3 regions of the Streptococcus wuxiensis genome follow, and region 3 is predicted to be linked to each of the others. Evidence: predicted binding sites of a transcription regulator. Region 3 holds the regulator's gene; each other region holds the start of a gene.

Region 1 (6,936 bases), on a different contig from region 3:
GTTTTTCAATCTTCTTTTATCCAATTGGATACTACACAGCTTATAAAGGCAGTTTCGGAAATGCCATTAGTCAAATCCTTTATCCATTAGATAGTTTAAACTTTACGTCTAACTCGGGATTACTCGACAATATCCTCTTTTATGGATTGTTAGCAATTGCTCTTGGAGTATTGACGCTAGCATTTACAGGTCTCTTCCAATCTAAACCATTGAAACAGTCAGTCTTATCAATCTCTGCTTCAATAGCTGTCATTTTGGTATTGGTTTTAGAGATTTTTTCTACAGATCTTATCCATGGTAGTCGTATGATTGAGTTCCTTCCTTTCTTATCGCTTCTTTTGCTGACACGAATTCCTACAGAGAAGCCAGAAGGAGCGAATCGCCGTAGACGATCTAGAGAAGAAACTTCGGTATGGGGAGCTTTTGTAAAAGGAAATGCCTATCTACCAATTTTAGCTCTTGCTTACCTATTTTTAGCTCCTCTAGTATCACGATATTTGCTCCATACTGCACAATATCAAGAACGAACTAGTATTGAAGCTAAGGTTAAAGGGGAAACGCAGGCTACAGATCGTATCTATGTTTGGGATGATCAGACAAGTAGTTATAAGGCAAGTGAACGCTTGGCTGCTAGTCAGTTGTTATCACCGAGATTGCATACAGGACTTGCTGAAAATCGTACCAAGCTTGTAAATGATCTACGAGATAATCAACCAAAGATGATTGTAGTAAATACAAAAACAACCCTATGGGCAGAAGTTGAGCAGCTTTTAGCTGAAAATTATCAAGCGGTTCAAAGTGAATTCAAAGACTTTAAACTCTACAAATTAAAATAAAAATTATCAATATCTTGTGTAATTTTAAAAAATTTTTATTTTTTGACACAAGATATTGATTTTTATTTTTTTAGTGATATAATACTTTTTAGAATCAATATTATATTTAAGAAAAGGGTATGGATATGATTGTACTGGAAGAGAAGGCTGTCCCTGATCCGACTTTATTCGTCGAAAAGCGTGACGGCAGACGTGTAATTTTTGATGTAGACAAGATTGACAAAGCGCTTCATAAGGCTGCTGAAAAAGTTATGGATGTAACCCCTTTAGTCGAAAAGCGACTTAGTACCCTAGTTGAACGTATCGTTGAAGAAATTCATAGCCGTTTCCCACAAGGTGTAAAAATCTATGAAATCCAAAATATCGTAGAACACGAATTGTTGGAAGCTAAAGAATACGCCTTGGCCGAGGAATATATCACCTATCGGACTCAAAGGGATTTTGAGCGCTCAAAAGCGACAGACATCAACTTTAGTATTCATAAACTTCTCAATAAAGATCAGGCGGTTGTCAATGAGAATGCCAATAAGGATAGTGATGTTTTTAATACCCAGCGTGATTTGACGGCAGGGATTGTTGGGAAATCCATCGGACTTCAAATGCTTCCTAAACATGTGGCTAATGCCCATCAAAAAGGGGATATCCACTATCATGATTTGGACTACAGTCCCTATACCCCTATGACCAACTGCTGTTTGATTGATTTCAAGGGCATGCTGGAAAATGGTTTTAAGATTGGAAATGCTGAGGTAGAGAGTCCCAAGTCTATCCAAACTGCGACAGCACAGATTTCACAAATCATCGCCAACGTTGCATCAAGTCAGTATGGAGGCTGTTCAGCAGACCGTATCGATGAGGTCTTGGCTCCATATGCAGAGAAGAATTATCAAAAGCATCTCAAGGATGCAGAGGAATGGGTTTTGCCTGACAAGCGCCAAGAATATGCCTGGAAGAAAACCCAAAAAGACATCTACGATGCCATGCAATCTCTAGAGTACGAGATTAATACCCTCTTTACATCAAATGGGCAAACGCCATTTACCTCTCTTGGTTTCGGTCTAGGAACCAGTCGTTTTGAACGTGAAATTCAAAAGGCAATCCTGAACATTCGTATCAAGGGGCTTGGTTCAGAACGCCGTACAGCCATCTTCCCTAAACTCATCTTTACTCTTAAAAGAGGTCTTAACTTAGAGGAAGGCTCACCTAACTACGACATCAAGCAGTTGGCTCTTGAGTGTGCAACTAAGCGCATGTACCCGGATGTCTTGTCTTATGATAAGATCGTCGAGTTGACTGGTTCTTTCAAAGTTCCGATGGGATGCCGTTCATTCCTTCAAGGATGGAAGGATGAAAATGGAGTAGAAGTCAATTCGGGCCGTATGAACCTAGGAGTTGTGACAGTCAATCTTCCTCGTATCGCTCTTGAGTCTGAAGGAGACATGAACAAGTTCTGGGAAATCTTCAACGAGCGCATGAACATCGCGGAAGATGCCTTGGTTTACCGTGTGGAAAGAACCAAGGAAGCCACTCCAGCTAATGCTCCAATTCTTTATCAATATGGAGCCTTCGGACGTCGTCTTGGAAAAGAAGAAAGTGTTGATCAACTCTTTAAGAATCGTCGTGCAACTATTTCTCTGGGCTATATTGGCTTGTACGAGGTAGCGACAGTCTTCTTTGGTAATCATTGGGAAAATAATCCAGAAGCCAAAGAGTTCACCCTTGATATTATTCGCGATATGAAACGTCGAGTAGAAGAATGGTCTGACCAATATGGTTACCATTTCTCTATCTATTCAACGCCGTCTGAAAGTTTGACAGACCGTTTCTGTCGCTTGGATACGGAGAAATTCGGCTCTATTCCAGACATTACTGATAAAGAATACTACACAAATTCCTTCCATTATGATGTCCGCAAAAATCCAACACCTTTTGAAAAATTGGACTTTGAGAAAGTCTACCCAGAAGCGGGTGCATCTGGTGGCTTTATCCACTACTGCGAGTACCCAGTTCTCCAACAAAATCCAAAGGCTTTGGAAGCTGTTTGGGATTATGCTTATGACCGCGTAGGTTATCTCGGAACCAATACTCCGATTGACCGTTGCTACAAGTGTGATTTTGAAGGAGATTTTGAACCGACAGAGAGAGGATTTGCTTGTCCTAACTGTGGAAATAACGATCCTAAAACAGTAGACGTGGTTAAACGAACCTGTGGTTATCTTGGGAATCCACAAGCTCGTCCGATGGTTAATGGGCGTCATAAGGAAATTGCTGCGCGTGTCAAACATATGAACGGTTCTACTATTAAAACGGCAGGACATGAAGTAAGAAATTAGAAAGAAATAGCATGGGAAAATATCAATTAGATGATAAAGGCAAAGCCTTGGTTCAACGGTTCCACGAAAAACATTCAAAGGGTGGAAGTAGCAAAAAAGACCGAGTGGCTAGCCTTAGAGAACAGTTTTTAAACAAAAATAAGAAAAAGTGAGAGTTACCTCTCGCTTTTCTTATAGCGGGGAGGAGAATATGGAATTACGCAGACCAAGATTGGCAGATAAAGAAACAGTTTTAGAGATGATGGCAGAGTTTGAAAAGAGCCAATCAGCCCACGATGGCGGATTTTGGAATGCTGAGAATTTTGTTTATGAAGAGTGGTTGGAGACAAATATGCAAAAAGAAATGGGAATAAATTTGCCTGAAAATCGTGTTCCATCTATTCAATTTGTATCATTTGATGATGTAGGTAGTGCTCTAGGATTTTTGAATCTGCGATTGAGACTGAATGAGGGGTTGCTGAATTATGCTGGTCATATTGGCTACTCCATTCGTCCATCTGAAAGAGGCAAGGGCTACGCCAAAGAATCCCTCCGACAAGGTCTACAAGTTGCTAAGGGAAAGAATATTAAACGAGCTTTGGTGACTTGTAGCACAGAAAACCCAGCAAGTCGAGCTGTTATCTTAGCTAATGGTGGGGAGTTGGAGGATGTTCGAAACGGAACGGAGCGCTATTGGATAGACTTGGAGTAAAAAGCATGACATGGAATACACCAAAACCAGGCGATTGGAAGAGTGAAGAACTCAGTCAGGGGCGCATCATTGACTATAAGGCTTTTAACTTTGTCGATGGAGAGGGAGTGCGCAACTCCCTTTATGTGGCCGGCTGCATGTTTCACTGTGAGGGCTGTTACAACGTAGCGACCTGGTCCTTTAACGCAGGCATACCTTATACCTCAGAGTTGGAAGAGCAAATCATGGCAGACCTAGCCCAACCCTATGTTCAAGGCTTGACTTTATTAGGAGGAGAACCCTTCCTAAATACAGGAATCCTCTTGCCTCTCGTGAAACGTATACGTAAAGAATTGCCAGAAAAAGATATTTGGTCTTGGACAGGATACACATGGGAAGAGATGATGTTGGAGACACCTGATAAACTGGAGCTCTTGTCACTGATTGATATCTTGGTTGATGGAAGGTACGATAAAAGCAAGCGTAATCTCATGCTTCAATTCCGTGGCTCTTCCAATCAACGAATTATCGATGTGCAAAAATCCTTCAAAAGTGGGCAAGTGATGATTTGGGACAAGCTTAATGACGGAAAAGAAAGCTATGAACAGGTGAAGAGATAATAAAAAAACAATTGCAGAAACTGTATCTATTATATAGAAGAAAAAATAAAAATTTGCTCTTCATTTATGCTTTTTTGAGCTAAGGAGCGATAAGAAAACAGTTTCATTCGAAAAATTAAAAAAATCCTGTCAAATCCCTTGCAATCGCAGGGGCTTTGTGTTATTCTATTATGGTGCTGTAAATTACAGCCTTAGCTTTGATGCGAGAGGTTGCGACACGCTCGGTTGCATTGCCACGCAACGCGCGTCGGTTTTCTTGTGGAGCTAGCCTATTATCTTAAATAGACGAAAAGGAGAAAAAGATGGCAAACAAAAAAATCCGTATCCGTTTGAAAGCTTACGAACACCGTACGCTTGACACAGCGGCTGCTAAAATCGTAGAATCAGCTACTCGCACAGGTGCAGAAGTTGCAGGTCCAATCCCACTTCCAACTGAACGTAGCCTCTACACAATTATTCGTGCGACTCACAAATATAAAGACTCTCGCGAACAATTCGAAATGCGTACACACAAACGTTTGATCGACATCATCAACCCAACTCAAAAAACAGTTGACGCTTTGATGAAATTGGATCTTCCAAGTGGTGTAAACGTAGAAATCAAACTTTAATCTAAAGTTTGAAACCTTGAGCATAAAAAACGCTCGTTAAAAACTTTTTGAATAAAAAATATAGAAAAGGAACTATTTTCTCATGACAAAAGGAATCTTAGGGAAAAAAGTGGGAATGACTCAAATCTTCACTGAAGCTGGCGAATTGATCCCTGTAACAGTTATCGAAGCAACTCCAAACGTTGTTCTTCAAGTTAAAACTGTTGAAACAGATGGTTACAACGCTATCCAAGTTGGTTTCGATGACAAACGCGAAGTATTGAGCAACAAACCTGCTAAAGGACATGTAGCAAAAGCTAACACGGCTCCTAAGCGCTTCATTCGTGAATTCAAAAACGTTGAAGGCTTGGAAGTTGGTGCTGAAATCACAGTTGAAACTTTCGCAGCTGGAGACATTGTTGATGTAACTGGTACTTCTAAAGGTAAAGGTTTCCAAGGTGTTATCAAACGCCACGGACAATCACGTGGACCTATGGCTCACGGTTCTCGTTACCACCGTCGTCCAGGTTCTATGGGACCTGTTGCACCTAACCGCGTATTCAAAGGTAAAAACCTTGCAGGACGTATGGGTGGCGACCGTGTAACAATTCAAAACCTTGAAGTTGTACAAGTTGTTCCAGAAAAGAACGTTATCCTTATCAAAGGTAACGTACCAGGTGCTAAGAAATCTCTTATCACTATCAAGTCAGCAGTTAAAGCTGGTAAATAATAAGGAAAGGGGAATACAGTCAAAATGGCAAATGTAACATTATTCGACCAAACTGGTAAACAAGCGGGCGAAGTTGTTCTTAACGATGCAATCTTTGGTATCGAACCAAACCAATCTGTTGTGTTTGATGTGATCATCAGCCAACGTGCTAGCCTTCGTCAAGGAACTCACGCAGTTAAAAACCGCTCAGCTGTTTCAGGTGGTGGACGCAAACCATGGCGTCAAAAAGGAACTGGACGTGCCCGTCAAGGTTCTATCCGCTCTCCACAATGGCGTGGTGGTGGAATCGTCTTCGGACCAACTCCACGTAGCTATGCGTACAAACTTCCTCAAAAAGTTCGTCGCCTTGCGCTTAAATCTGTTTACTCAGAAAAAGTTGCTGAAAACAAATTTGTAGCCGTTGATTCTCTTGAATTTACAGCTCCAAAAACTGCTGAATTTGCAAAAGTTCTTGCAGCTTTGAGCATCGATTCTAAAGTCCTTGTTATTCTTGAAGAAGGAAACGAATTCGCAGCTCTCTCAGCTCGTAACCTTCCAAACGTGAAAGTTGCGACTGCTACAACTGCAAGTGTTCTTGACATCGCAAATAGTGACAAACTTCTTGTTACTCAAGCAGCTATCTCTAAAATCGAGGAGGTTCTTGCATAATGAATTTGTATGATGTTATCAAAAAACCTGTTATCACTGAAAGCTCAATGGCTCAACTTGAAGCAGGGAAATATGTATTTGAAGTTGACACTCGTGCACACAAACTTTTGATCAAGCAAGCTGTTGAAGCTGCTTTCGAAGGTGTTAAAGTTGCAAATGTTAACACAATCAACGTAAAACCTAAAGCTAAACGTGTTGGACGTTACACTGGTTTTACTAACAAAACTAAAAAAGCTATCATCACTCTTACAGCTGATTCAAAAGCAATCGAGTTGTTTGCAGCTGAAGCTGAATAATCTAAGGAGGAAATATCGTGGGAATTCGTGTTTATAAACCAACAACAAACGGTCGCCGTAATATGACTTCTTTGGATTTCGCTGAAATCACAACAAGCACTCCTGAAAAATCATTGCTTGTTGCATTGAAGAGCAAGGCTGGTCGTAACAACAACGGTCGTATCACAGTTCGTCACCAAGGTGGTGGGCACAAACGTTTCTACCGTTTGGTTG
Region 2 (6,936 bases), on a different contig from region 3:
AATCTGAAATAATTGTATCAATATCAGCGATGTTATAGAAAGTATAAAAATCAAACTTATTAAATTTACTGTGGTCAGCAAGAAGAATCTTTTTATTAGCATTATTTAATGCTAGCTTTTGGACTTCGCCTTCATCTTCGCTAAAAGTAGCGATAGCATGATCTTTTATACCATTGCAACTAACAAAAGCTTTAGAGTATTGAAGACTTTCGATATCTTGGAGCGTTAAGGTTCCGACAAAGGCACCGGTGATTTCTCGATAATTTCCACCAATCAAAATTAAATCAGTCAACTTTCGTTCATTCAAGATAATGAAAACAGGAAGGCTATTTGTTACCACACGAATATTATCTATTGGAAGTTCACGCGCAAAGAACTCAAGAGTAGTACCCGGACCGATAAAAATCGTTTCTCTTTCTTCGACTAAATGACCAGCAAACTTTGCGATTTCTTGTTTTTCAGCAATCTGAAGACCTTGTTTTTCGATATTCGAGCGTTCATTTGCTAATAGAGAACCAGAGCGAAGTTTTTCAGCGCCTCCATGCACTCGAACAAGTAGGTCCTTGTCAGCTAACTCTTGCAGATAACGTCGAGCAGTCATATCAGAAATATCTAAACGATTCATTATTTCTTTGACTGTGATGGTTCCTCTTGTATTGACAATCTCTAAAATCACATCTAGTTTTTCTTGTTTTAGCATTGAATCACCCCCATATCCAATATCATTTTATCACATTTTAAACATCCAAGCAACTTAAATAAAACAAAAATAAACAAAAACAAAAAACATCTGTGTTTGTTTTTAACTCAGATGTTTTTATATTTTTTAATTAGTCTAATCCGTAGTTATAATCATCATCCTGCATAGCTTCAACTTCGCCAAGTAGATAACCATTACCAACTTGAGAGAAGAAGTCGTGGTTGGATGTACCAGTTGAAATTCCATTCATAACAATTGGGTTTACATCGTCGGCTGAGTCAGGGAAGAGAGGATCTTGTCCTAGGTTCATAAGAGCTTTATTGGCGTTGTAGCGAAGGAATGTTTTCACTTCTTCGGTCCAACCAACACCATCATATAAACTCTCTGTATAACCTTCCTCATTTTCATAAAGTGTGTAAAGAAGGTCGTACATCCAGTCTTTTAACTTTTCTTGCTCTTCTTCTGGTAATTCGTTGAAACCAAGTTGGAATTTATAACCAATATATGTTCCGTGAACTGACTCGTCCCGAATGATGAGTTTGATGATTTCAGCAACGTTTGCCAACTTGTTATTTCCTAGATAGTAGAGTGGAGTGAAGAAACCAGAGTAGAAGAGGAAGGTTTCAAGGAATACACTAGCCACTTTCTTTTCAAGTGGTGTTCCGTTAAGGTAAATCTCATTGATGATTTGTGCCTTTTTCTGAAGATATGGGTTTGTATCAGTCCATTCAAAGATTTCTTCAATCTCAGTCTTGGTATTCAAAGTTGAGAAAATAGAAGAATAAGATTTAGCGTGGACAGATTCCATGAATTGAATGTTGTTAAACACAGCTTCCTCATGAGGTGTACGGATATCTGCACGTAACGCTTGAACCCCTGTTTCAGACTGCATGGTATCCAAAAGTGTCAAACCCCCAAAGACTTTTCCTACCAAGTCTTTTTCTTGATTTGATAACTTTCTCCAGTCATCTAAATCATTAGATAAGGGAATACGTGTATCCAACCAAAATTGTTCGGTTAGTTTTTCCCATGTTGATTTATCGATGACATCTTCGATGGCATTCCAGTTAATGGCTTTGTAGTAAGTTTCCATTACAAATCTCTTTCTTTTGATTTTATTAAAATAGTGATGAATATTCTAGTCTTGTGTGATTGGGTTACCGCACAAAAAGTCGGTACTCCGACTTTTTGATGTTACCTTATCTTTGTAAACAAGATTTTTGTGAAATTTTAAATCACACAGCTTTCACATTGGTTAGCACCAACTTCACCGCCGTCATCTGTGTAGGTACGAACGTAGTAGATAGACTTAATGCCCTTGTTAAAGGCGTAGTTACGAAGGATAGATAGGTCACGTGTTGTTTGTTTGTTCTCTTTCTTCCATTCGTAAAGACCTGTTGGGATATCACTACGCATGAAGAGAGTAAGTGAAAGCCCTTGGTCTACGTGCTCAGTTGCAGCAGCATAGACATCGATAACTCTACGCATATCCATGTCATAGGCAGAAGTGTAGTAAGGAATAGTTTCAGTTGATAATCCTGCAGCAGGATAGTAAATCTTACCAATTTTCTTCTCTTGACGTTCTTCAATACGTTGAGTGATTGGGTGGATAGAAGCAGACACGTCATTGATGTAGCTGATAGAACCATTCGGCGCAACAGCAAGACGGTTTTGGTGGTAAAGTCCATCTGCTTTAACTTTATCACGAAGTTCAGCCCAATCAGCTGCAGACGGGATAAAGATACCTTCAAAGAGTTCTTTAACACGATCAGATTTTGGAACAAATTGACCAGACGTATACTTATCGAAATAAGAACCATTTGCATAGTCTGATTTCTCAAAGTTGTGGAAGGTAATGCCACGTTCACGCGCAATATTGTTTGATTCTACCAAAGTCCAGTAATTCAAAAGCATAAAGTAGATGCTTGTAAATTCAACAGACTCAGGAGATCCATATTCGATTAATTGCTGAGCAAGATAGCTGTGAAGCCCCATGGCACCAAGTCCAAATGTATGAGCTTGGCTATTTCCGTGGTCAATAGTTGGAACAGCAACGATGTGAGAGCTATCTGTTACAAAGGTCAAAGCACGAACCATTGCACGAATAGAACGTCCAAAGTCAGGTGATGTCATCATATTTACAACGTTGGTTGAACCAAGGTTACATGAAACGTCAGTACCCATTTGAAGGAATTCTTGCGCATCGTTGATAAGACTTGGTTCTTGGACTTGAAGAATTTCTGAACACAAGTTACTCATGATAATCTTACCATCGACAGGATTTGCACGGTTAGCAGTATCAATATTGACTACATAAGGATAGCCAGATTCTTGTTGCAATTTAGAAATTTCTGTTTCCAAATCACGCGCTTTGATTTTTGTCTTACGAATATTTGGATTTGCCACCAATTCATCGTATTTTTCTGTGATATCGATGTAGTTAAAAGGTACTCCATACTCTTTTTCAACAGAATAAGGACTGAAGAGGTACATTTCCTCATTCTTACGTGCTAATTCGTAGAATTTATCTGGTACCACAACACCAAGTGAAAGAGTCTTGACACGAACTTTTTCATCAGCATTTTCTTTCTTAGTAGAAAGGAAAGCAATAATGTCTGGGTGGAAGACGTTAAGGTAAACAACCCCAGCCCCTTGACGCTGACCTAGTTGGTTAGAGTAAGAGAAGCTGTCTTCGAAAAGCTTCATAACTGGTACGACACCAGAAGCAGCACCTTCATACCCTTTGATAGGTGCTCCAGCTTCACGAAGGTTGCTGAGGGAAATTCCGACACCACCACCGATACGTGAAAGTTGAAGAGCTGAGTTGATAGAACGTCCGATAGAGTTCATATCATCTGTTACCTGAATCAAGAAACAGGATACCAATTCACCACGACGTGCACGGCCCGCATTCAAGAAAGAAGGTGTAGCAGGCTGGTAACGCTGGTGGATGATTTCATTGGCAATATCAATTGCGATAGCTTCGTCACCATCAGCAAAGTAAAGAGCGTTAAAGAAGACACGGTCTTCCATGCTCTCAAGATAGTACTCTCCGTCATTCGTTTTCAAGGCATATTGATTGTAAAACTTGTATGCTGCCATGAAAGACTTGAATTGGAAGTTTTGATCCTTAATAAATTGGTAAAGCTCTTCTAAGAATTCTGGACGATATTTCTTGATAAACGCTGTTTCGATATAATCTTGTTTAATAAGGTAATCGATTTTATCAGTGATAGAATCAAAAACCATAGAATTTGGTACAACATTTTCTTTAAAGAAAGCGTCCAAGGCTTCTTTATCTTTGTGGAGCATGATTTGTCCATTAACAGGACGGTTGATTTCATTATTTAGACGGAAGTAAGTTACGTCCTCAAGTTGTTTTAATCCCATAAAATTTCCTTTAATTCATTACAAAAGAAAGGCTTCTAAGATTGACATAGAAGCTTTTAATCCTGATACTTAAGCAAGTTCTTTAAGTTTTGCTGGTTGGAAACCAGAGAAAACTTCAGTTGGTGTTTGAATGATAGGAGCAGCGCTGAAGCCTAGCTCTTTAACTTGTTCAATAAATTCAGGTTGTTCATCAAGATTGATTTCGCGATATGCGATCTTGTTACTATCTAAGAATCGTTTGGTCATTTTACATTGAACACAATTGTTTTTAGAATAAACGGTTACCATTCTGTAACTCCTCTTTCAAAATTTAATTACTTCTTAAGTATATCAGAAAAAAAATCTTTGTCAACGAAGAAAAACTAAATATTGTAGAATTTTTTTCGATGAGACTTAACAAAACACAATATATAGTGATTAGAAAAAATGAAATCCATAAATAACAGCGTTTTCTAAATGTTAAAATTATAAAAAACTATATGATGTATTTTGATAGATAAAATAGAAGATTTTCAGCAAGTTATCTGAAAGGAAAAAGAAGAAATCCCATAAAATACTTGAAAAAATTCCTAGAAGGTGATATAATACCAAATTGTAAGGGTTATCAGATATAACTCAAAAAGAAAACATTTAAAGGAGAGTCAAATTATGGCTTCTAAAGATTTCCACGTAGTGGCAGAAACAGGTATTCACGCACGTCCAGCAACATTGTTGGTACAAACTGCTAGCAAATTTGCTTCAGATATTACTCTTGAGTACAAAGGTAAATCAGTTAACCTTAAATCTATCATGGGTGTTATGAGCCTTGGTGTTGGTCAAGGTGCTGACGTTACAATCACTGCTGAAGGTGCAGACGCTGATGACGCTATCGCTGCTATCTCAGAAACAATGGAAAAAGAAGGATTGGCATAAGGATATGACAGAAATGCTTAAAGGAATCGCAGCATCTGATGGTGTTGCAGTTGCTAAAGCATATCTACTCGTTCAACCGGATTTATCATTCGAGACTATTACAGTCGAAGATACAAATGCAGAAGAGGCTCGTTTGGATGTTGCTCTTGAAGCTTCTCAAAACGAGCTTTCTCTTATCCGCGAGAAGGCTGTAGGTACGCTTGGTGAAGAAGCGGCGCAAGTATTTGACGCTCACTTGATGGTTCTTGCTGACCCTGAATTGATCGGTCAGATTAAAGAAACAATTCGTGCTAAGAAAGTAAATGCAGAAGCAGGTCTGAAAGAAGTTACAGACATGTTTATCACAATCTTTGAAGGCATGGAAGACAACCCATACATGCAGGAACGTGCAGCAGATATTCGCGACGTTACCAAACGTGTTTTGGCAAATCTTCTTGGCAAGAAACTGCCAAACCCAGCTTCAATCAATGAAGAAGTGATTGTGATTGCACATGACTTGACTCCATCTGATACTGCTCAATTGGACAAAAACTTTGTAAAAGCTTTTGTAACAAACATTGGTGGACGAACAAGTCACTCAGCTATCATGGCTCGTACACTTGAAATTGCAGCTGTATTGGGTACAAACAACATCACTGAACTTGTAAAAGATGGTGACGTTTTGGCTGTTTCAGGTATTTCAGGTGAAGTCGTTATCAACCCAACTGAAGAACAAATTGCAGAATTCAAAGCAGCTGGTGAAGCTTACGCTAAACAAAAAGCTGAATGGGCTCTTTTGAAAGATGCTAAAACTGTTACTGCAGATGGTAAACACTTTGAGTTGGCAGCTAATATCGGTACACCTAAAGATGTTGAAGGTGTGAACGAAAATGGTGCTGAAGCTGTTGGTCTCTACCGTACAGAATTCTTGTACATGGATTCTCAAGATTTCCCAACGGAAGACGACCAATACGAAGCTTACAAAGCAGTTCTTGAAGGTATGAACGGTAAACCTGTTGTTGTTCGTACAATGGATATCGGTGGGGATAAAGAACTTCCTTACTTCGATCTTCCTAAAGAAATGAACCCATTCTTGGGCTACCGTGCTTTACGTATCTCAATCTCTGAAACTGGTAACCAAATGTTCCGTACACAATTGCGTGCTTTGCTTCGTGCATCTGTTCACGGCAAATTACGTATCATGTTCCCAATGGTTGCTTTGTTGAAAGAGTTCCGTACTGCTAAAGCTATTCTTGAAGAAGAAAAAGCAAAATTGGTTGCTGAAGGTGTTTCTGTTGCGAATGATATCCAAGTTGGTATCATGATTGAAATTCCTGCTGCAGCTATGCTTGCTGACCAATTTGCTAAAGAAGTTGATTTCTTCTCAATCGGTACAAACGACTTGATCCAATACACAATGGCTGCTGACCGTATGAACGAACAAGTTTCATACCTTTACCAACCATATAACCCATCGATTCTTCGTTTGATTAACAACGTAATCAAAGCAGCTCACGCTGAAGGTAAATGGGCTGGTATGTGTGGTGAAATGGCTGGTGACCAAACTGCTGTTCCACTTCTTGTCGGAATGGGCTTAGATGAGTTCTCTATGTCAGCTACATCTGTTCTTCGCACACGTAGCTTGATGAAGAAACTTGACACAGCTAAGATGCAAGAATACGCTAACCGTGCTCTTACTGAATGTTCAACAATGGAAGAAGTTCTTGAACTTTCAAAAGAATACGTTAACTTTGATTAAAAACATTAAAACCTTGTAGAACTAAACTACAAGGTTTTTTTATTCTAATTTAAAAAGTCCACCTGTAAAATTTTCTAAAAATATGGTAAAATAGACAAAGGAAAAATACGGAGGCAACTATGCAAAACAGACCAATCATTATCGGAGTAACAGGGGGATCTGGTGGAGGAAAAACCAGTGTTTCTAAAGCAATCTT
Region 3 (6,936 bases):
GTGTCCCTTCAAAGACAAAGGCTTTGCGGATTTGATTTTCCAAGAAACGCAAGTAAGAGAAGTGCATAAGTTCTTCTTCGTTGACAAAGATCACAAAGGTCGGTGGTTTGGTTGCCACTTGTGTCGCATAGAAGATCTTGAGGCGTTTCCCTTTATCAGTCGGTGTTGGATTGATGGCAATAGCGTCCATAATGACATCATTCAAGACAGCCGATGGGATACGAGTGTTTTGACTTTCACTAATTTGTTTGATCATCTCTGGCAGTTTATGGAGACGTTGCTTGGTCAAAGCTGATACAAAGATAATCGGTGCGTAAGGCAAGTATTGGAACTGCTCACGGATATCCTCTTCCCAGTTTTTCATGGTGTGGTTATCTTTTTCAAGGGTATCCCACTTATTGACCACGATAATCATCCCTTTACCAGCTTCGTGGGCAAATCCAGCGATACGCTTGTCGTACTCACGGATACCTTCTTCAGCATTGAGGACCATCAAGACTACATCTGAACGGTCAATAGCACGCATGGCACGCATGACTGAGTATTTCTCTGTGTTTTCATAGACTTTACCAGACTTACGCATACCAGCCGTATCAATCATGGTAAACTCTTGGCCATCCGCATCTGTAAAATGTGTATCAATGGCATCACGAGTTGTACCAGCAACAGGACTGGCAATCACGCGGTCTTCTCCCAAAATGGCATTGATCAAGCTAGATTTTCCGACATTCGGGCGACCAATCAAGCTGAATTTAATGACATCTGGATTTTCATCTTCGACTTCATGTGGAAGATTTTCGACGATGGCATCTAGTACATCCCCTGTACCAATCCCGTGCACAGATGAAATTGGCAATGGTTCTCCCAATCCAAGAGCATAGAAATCATAGATATCATTTCGCATCTCTGGATTATCAACCTTGTTGACCGCGAGGATAACAGGTTTATGAGTTTTATAGAGTTTACGGGCTACGTATTCATCTGCATCCGTAATTCCTTCTTTACCGGAAACCACAAAAACGATGACATCAGCTTCTTCCATAGCAATCTCTGCCTGGTGCTTGATTTGTTCCATAAATGGAGCATCAACATCATCAATCCCTCCAGTATCAATCATACTGAAAGAACGGTTAAGCCATTCACCAGTAGCATAGATACGGTCCCGTGTCACTCCTTCGACATCTTCTACGATTGAGATGCGTTCCCCTGCAATACGATTAAACAGGGTTGATTTCCCAACATTGGGACGTCCTACGATGGCAACAGTTGGTAAGGCCATGTTTTCTCACTTTCTATAATAAGTTCTTTTGTTCAAGATTTTCTCTAGTTGAGCTTGGTTCAGGCTGACCGAATTGCTCTGCAAGACGTTGACTCCAAGTGGTAGTCGCACGAGCTCCGGCATATTCAGTCTGCACACGGTCATAGGCTTCAATAGCCTCAGTTGTTTGTTCTTGATATTCTTCCTCAAAAACAACATTCTCTAGTGGCAATCTTGGTTTTACATCATGTTTTTGGTTCGGCACACCAAGTGCAATCCCAAAAACTGGGTAGGTATAGTCAGGAAGCTTGAACAATTCTGCTAATTCAACAGATTTGTAACGCACCAAACCGATGATTACTCCACCATAGCCAAGGCTTTCTGCCGCAAGCAAGGTATTCTGTCCAGCCAAGGCTGCGTCTACAGAAGTAATGAGGAGTCCTTCCACCCCTTGAGGTTGGAAAGTATCGGTATGGAGACGAGCCCCTTTTTCTGCACGGTTTAAATCTCCTACAAAGAGGAGGAAGGCGGCAGACTGACGAATCGCTTCCTGAGGAACCAGCTCAAAAAGAGCATCTTTCTTTTCTTGACTTCTGACTAGAATCACAGAATAAGATTGGAAATTTTTCCAAGAAGAAGCCATTTGGGCAGCTGATAAAATCTCATTCAAGTCCTCTTGAGGGATCGCTTCTTCTTTAAATCTGCGAACCGAGGTATGAGATTTCATTAAGGTGATTGTTTCACTCATCGGCGATTCTCTCCTTCTAGTCGTGTTTCTTCTGCTAAATAACGGATACGCTCCATAACGCGTCTAGCTTCCCATGTTTCATCGTTTCCGTTCTTGCCTTTAGCAAAATGTTTTTCCAAATCTTCAAAATTGAAATTTGAGGTAAAGAAGGTTGGCAAATCTTCCTGCATACGATATTGGAGAATGACTTGCAAGACTTCATCACGCACCCAAGGCGTTGATTGCTCTGCACCAATATCATCCAAAATCAAGACTTCAGCTTGCTTGATTTCATCCACCAAATTCTTAACATTCCCATCACCGATAGCATTTTTGACATCAATGACAAAGCTAGGATAGTGAAGAAGAGTTGATGAAACCCCACGTTTTTCTGACAAATCATGGGCTAGGGCAGCCACCATAAAGCTCTTTCCAACTCCAAAGTCTCCATAGAGATAGAGACCTTTACGGACTTCTGGATATTGCTCAACAAAGGTAAAGAGCTTTTCAAAAACTGGCAAACGTCCCAAATCATCCAAATCAACTTGAGCCAAACTAGCTTTTTTAAGACTGGCTGGAAGATTAATCAGTTTGAGACGGTTCTTGATAGCTGCTTCTTTCTCAGCCGCAATCAGTTCCGGAGTTTCCTCATAGGATACATCTGCGTAACCATGATTCATAACTAGAATTGGCTTATAGCCACGCGCGATATAGTCGGTATCTCCACGAAGGAACTTATCTCGCTCGGTGATGTATTGGTTAAACTTAGAGATACTACGATTCAATTCCTCTTGACTGAGAGATTCCTTCTGGATAAAAGCCGCAACATCCGGATCTTTTACAATCTGCTGGACCAGGTCCTGGTATTGAAAACGGCTGGGATGATCTTTAAGCACATCTCCTACACTTTCCATCTAGTCTCCTCCTTTTCCTAATCGGTCTAACATTTCTTTTTTCTTACGTTCTAACTCCAAGCGAGTTTCTTTGCTGGTTTCATTTTTATATTCTGGATTACTCCATTTTGGGACATTGCTTTTGGCTTGGCTTGGCTTCGCTGATTTTTGTTCTTGCCCCTTTTGATTCTTCTCTCTGATTCTAAGCACAGCTTCTTCAGCAGAACGAATCTTGTTATAAGAGTAATCATTAGCCACTTTCATGGCATATTTTTCATTGAGATTGGCCGAATCAACCTTATTGAAGGTCAAGAGTATAACGACATTGATGACTTCATCAAGCAGTCCCAAATCCGCCATCTGTTTTAGCAAATCGCGTTCGGCTTGGATAATTCCAGCATTTCGGGTTTGTTTGATACCCGCTAAAAATTGCAGGGCCGTTTTACTTTTAGCTTCTCGGATAATGGTCGCTTCCTTAGGACTAAAATCCGATGAAACAGACTCTTGCGCTAATTTTTCACGCATACGCTTGATAGAAATGACTTGAGAAACTGCTGTTCCTTTTGCTAGCTGATAGGTCTCAAACCAGGTCCATTTTTTCTCATCAGCGATTTTAAATAACTCTAAAACATCTGACTGTTCATCTTGGAAACGGAGATTATCTCTCGCCATGAGCTGACGAAAATGCTCCAAATCAAAATCATTTTTAAAATCAGCTTTTACTGATGTCTCATCATGACTAGCCAATTCTTCTATCTCTGGAAAGGCCTGACTCAAAGGAACAGTCAAAGGCTCTCCGCCTGCCTGCTCTTGGCGCAAATCAGAAACTGCTGGCTCACCGATTTTTTTCTCCAATAAGGTACGATAAACCGTATGACGCAAGAAATCTGAGCTAGAAAGCGTTGGATGAATAGCAAGTTCATAGCTGTCACCCTTTTGATAGAGGGTAAGCAAATTGAAGGCTGATAAGATTTTAAAAGCCTTTAACAGCCTGTCCATCCCAAAATTGAGATGATTGAGGATAGCTGCAAACAGGTGTTCTTTTTGTCCATCATCCCAAAAAGCTAAAGTATAAAGGTAAAGACTCAGCGCATCCTGACCGATAATCGGGAGGTAACACTGCACCAAAGTTGTGGGATCTTGCGACACCCGATTATTCTTTAGAAAAGAAAAACGATCATTAGGCTTCATTTATTTTTCCTTTTTCTTCTTTGAAGATTGCGTAATTTGTTTGAGAAGATTTTCTAGCTCACTCACGTCTTTAAAGCTACGATAGACGCTGGCGAAACGAACGTAAGTGATTTCATCCAGTTCAGCCAATTCTTCCATGACCAGAGAACCAATATCTTCACTTTGAATTTCATTATCATTGCGACTGAGGAGTTTTTGTTCGATACGATTGACCACCATGCCAATCTCATCACTAGACACCGGACGTTTTTGAGCCGAACGAATAATCCCGTTAAAGATTTTATCTCTGGAGAACTGCTCCCGTGTGCCATCCTTCTTGACCACAACTAGCGTTCTCTCTTCTACACGTTCATAGGTCGTAAAACGATGCTGACATTCTTCACACTCACGTCTTCTTCTAATCGTATTTCCTTCTTCAGCCTGACGGCTATCGATAACACTTGATTTAGTAGCGCCACATTTTGGACAACGCATGCCTTCCCCTCCTTGTCGTTTTCTTTTCATTATAACATTTTTTAAGCAATTCCCAAAATAATTCTCCTTTTGGCTTGACAAGTTTCTTGTTTAGTTGTATTATTTAAGTGATACAAAAAGAAATTGTAGAAAGGAGACCGTGATGTCCTGGACATTTGATAACAACAAACCCATTTATTTGCAGATCATGGATAAGATCAAACTGCAAATCGTTTCTCATAAACTAGAACCCAACCAACAACTTCCAACTGTCAGAGAACTGGCTAGTGAGGCTGGGGTCAATCCTAATACCATCCAACGTGCCCTATCAGACCTAGAAAGAGAAGGCTTCGTATACACCAAGCGGACTGCTGGACGTTTTGTCACAGAGGACTTGGACTTAATTCTCCAATCCCGGAAACAACTATCTGAAGAACAACTGCAGCAGTTTGTAACAGGCATGGTAGAATTTGGCTATGAAAAAGAAGAACTACCAACTGTTTTGAGAGATTATATTGAAGGAGTTTAGACTATGACCTTGTTAACGTTTGAAAATGTTTCAAAATTCTATGGAGCAAGCCCTGCTCTTCAAAATGTTTCCCTTGAAATTCCAGCAGGGAAGATTGTGGGACTCCTTGGCCCAAACGGTTCCGGAAAAACAACCCTGATTAAACTAATCAACGGTTTACTCCAACCAGAGCAAGGGCGTATCCTCATCAATGGCATGGAACCAAGCCCAGCAACTAAGGCCATTGTTTCTTATCTGCCTGATACAACCTATCTAAACGAGCAAATGAAAGTCAAGGAAGCTCTTACCTTTTTCAAGACCTTCTATAAAGATTTTAATCTGGAACGTGCTCAAGGTCTTCTTCGTGACCTTGGTATCGACGAGAATAGCCGTTTCAAGAAACTCTCAAAAGGGAACAAAGAAAAAGTTCAGTTGATCCTTGTCATGAGTCGTGATGCTCGTTTGTATGTCCTTGACGAACCTATCGGTGGTGTCGATCCCGCAGCTCGTGACTACATCTTGAACACCATCATCAACAATTACTCTCCAACTTCGACTGTCTTGATTTCAACTCACTTGATTTCCGACATCGAACCAATCTTGGATGAGATTATTTTCCTCAAGGACGGAAAAGTCGTCCGTCAAGGAAATGTGGATGATATTCGTTATGAGTCAGGTGAGTCAATCGACCAGCTCTTCCGTCATGAATTCAAAGCCTAGATAAAGGAGATTATTATGTTTTGGAATTTAGTTCGTTATGAATTTAAAAATGTTAACAAGTGGTATTTAGCCCTCTATGGTGCTGTGATCATCCTTTCTGCCCTTATCGGGGTACAGACACAATCCTTAATCAAACTACCTGAAAAAAATCTATCTGTTCTACTTGTTTTTCTATCTACTGTCTTTGGTAGTTTGATGGTTACACTTGTGATTTCAACTATCTTCTTGATTATTAAACGATTCAAAGGAAGTGTCTATGACCGACAAGGCTATCTGACTTTAACCTTGCCAGTTTCTGAACACCATATCATCACAGCCAAACTAATCGGTGCTTTTATCTGGTCGATGTTTAGCACTGCTGTCTTACTCCTATGTATCTATATTATCCTACTGTCAACAAATTATTATGAAGTTCAACTTTCTACTCTTCTATCATTTGTTGGAGAACATTTTACAGGCTTTGGTCTTACTGTCTTATCCTTCCTGCTTAGTACAATTTCAGGGATCCTCTGCATTTACTTGGCCATATCCATCGGACAACTTTTCAATGAATATCGTACTGCACTCGCTGTTGCAGCCTACATTGGTATCCGAATCGTCATTGGAGTTATAGAAGTCTTCTTCAATACCAGTGCTAACTTCTATGTCAATTCACTTGTAGGATTTAATGATAATTTCTATATGGGAGCAAGCGTAAGCATTGTTGAAGAACTCATTTTCATAGCTATCTTTTATCTCGGAACCTACTATATATTAAAGAACAAAGTAAACTTACAATAATGAATGAAGCCCCTAGCAAATAAAGCTAGAGGCTTCTTTTTACACAAAGAAATATAACATTCTTATTTTTTAACTTAATATCAAACCTGCTACGATGGGACTTACAAATACATAGAGAATACCGGTGACACCGATAGCCAGGCCACCCATAGCCCCCGCAACAGCTCCATAGCGAAAAGCTGTTCCAGTCCCAACTGCGTGACCAGTTCCTCCAAGAGCAAGACCAACAGCTACTGGATCGTCAATTTTTAGCCATTTTAGAAGCGTTGGTCCTATAACGCTGGTCAAAATGCCAGTTGCTACCACAACTACCAAGGTGATCGTCGCTATCCCTTGTAGCTTATCCGTAATTCCAACTGCCATGGCCGTCGTTACAGACTTTGGGAAAAGCGAAATCGCCAAGAAA

The links. The regulator NrdR, encoded in region 3, represses ribonucleotide reductase genes. The targets are predictions, from matches to a motif close to ACACNATATATNGTGT.
Region 1: the regulator NrdR is predicted to act here: its motif matches at 882-897, upstream of nrdD (anaerobic ribonucleoside-triphosphate reductase).
Region 2: the regulator NrdR is predicted to act here: its motif matches at 4,492-4,507, upstream of nrdH (glutaredoxin-like protein NrdH).

The regions. Positions count from the first base shown of each region.
Region 1 is NZ_JBFNFE010000005.1:95,032-101,967, forward strand. Features, by position in the region: gene AB2B47_RS06845 (hypothetical protein) at 1-836, shown strand, start outside; gene nrdD (anaerobic ribonucleoside-triphosphate reductase) at 962-3,169, shown strand; gene AB2B47_RS06855 (hypothetical protein) at 3,181-3,321, shown strand; gene AB2B47_RS06860 (GNAT family N-acetyltransferase) at 3,360-3,860, shown strand; gene nrdG (anaerobic ribonucleoside-triphosphate reductase activating protein) at 3,866-4,459, shown strand; gene rpsJ (30S ribosomal protein S10) at 4,762-5,070, shown strand; gene rplC (50S ribosomal protein L3) at 5,153-5,779, shown strand; gene rplD (50S ribosomal protein L4) at 5,804-6,427, shown strand; gene AB2B47_RS06885 (50S ribosomal protein L23) at 6,427-6,723, shown strand; gene rplB (50S ribosomal protein L2) at 6,741-6,936, shown strand, end outside.
Region 2 is NZ_JBFNFE010000001.1:301,800-308,735, forward strand. Features, by position in the region: gene AB2B47_RS01455 (DeoR/GlpR family DNA-binding transcription regulator) at 1-700, opposite strand, end outside; gene nrdF (class 1b ribonucleoside-diphosphate reductase subunit beta) at 831-1,793, opposite strand; gene nrdE (class 1b ribonucleoside-diphosphate reductase subunit alpha) at 1,931-4,090, opposite strand; gene nrdH (glutaredoxin-like protein NrdH) at 4,160-4,378, opposite strand; gene AB2B47_RS01475 (phosphocarrier protein HPr) at 4,739-5,002, shown strand; gene ptsP (phosphoenolpyruvate--protein phosphotransferase) at 5,007-6,740, shown strand; gene udk (uridine kinase) at 6,860-6,936, shown strand, end outside.
Region 3 is NZ_JBFNFE010000002.1:86,989-93,924, forward strand. Features, by position in the region: gene der (ribosome biogenesis GTPase Der) at 1-1,279, opposite strand, end outside; gene AB2B47_RS03175 (nitroreductase family protein) at 1,293-2,006, opposite strand; gene dnaI (primosomal protein DnaI) at 2,003-2,899, opposite strand; gene AB2B47_RS03185 (replication initiation and membrane attachment family protein) at 2,900-4,069, opposite strand; gene nrdR (transcriptional regulator NrdR) at 4,070-4,543, opposite strand; gene AB2B47_RS03195 (GntR family transcriptional regulator) at 4,686-5,051, shown strand; gene AB2B47_RS03200 (ABC transporter ATP-binding protein) at 5,055-5,750, shown strand; gene AB2B47_RS03205 (hypothetical protein) at 5,766-6,530, shown strand; gene AB2B47_RS03210 (LrgB family protein) at 6,600-6,936, opposite strand, start outside.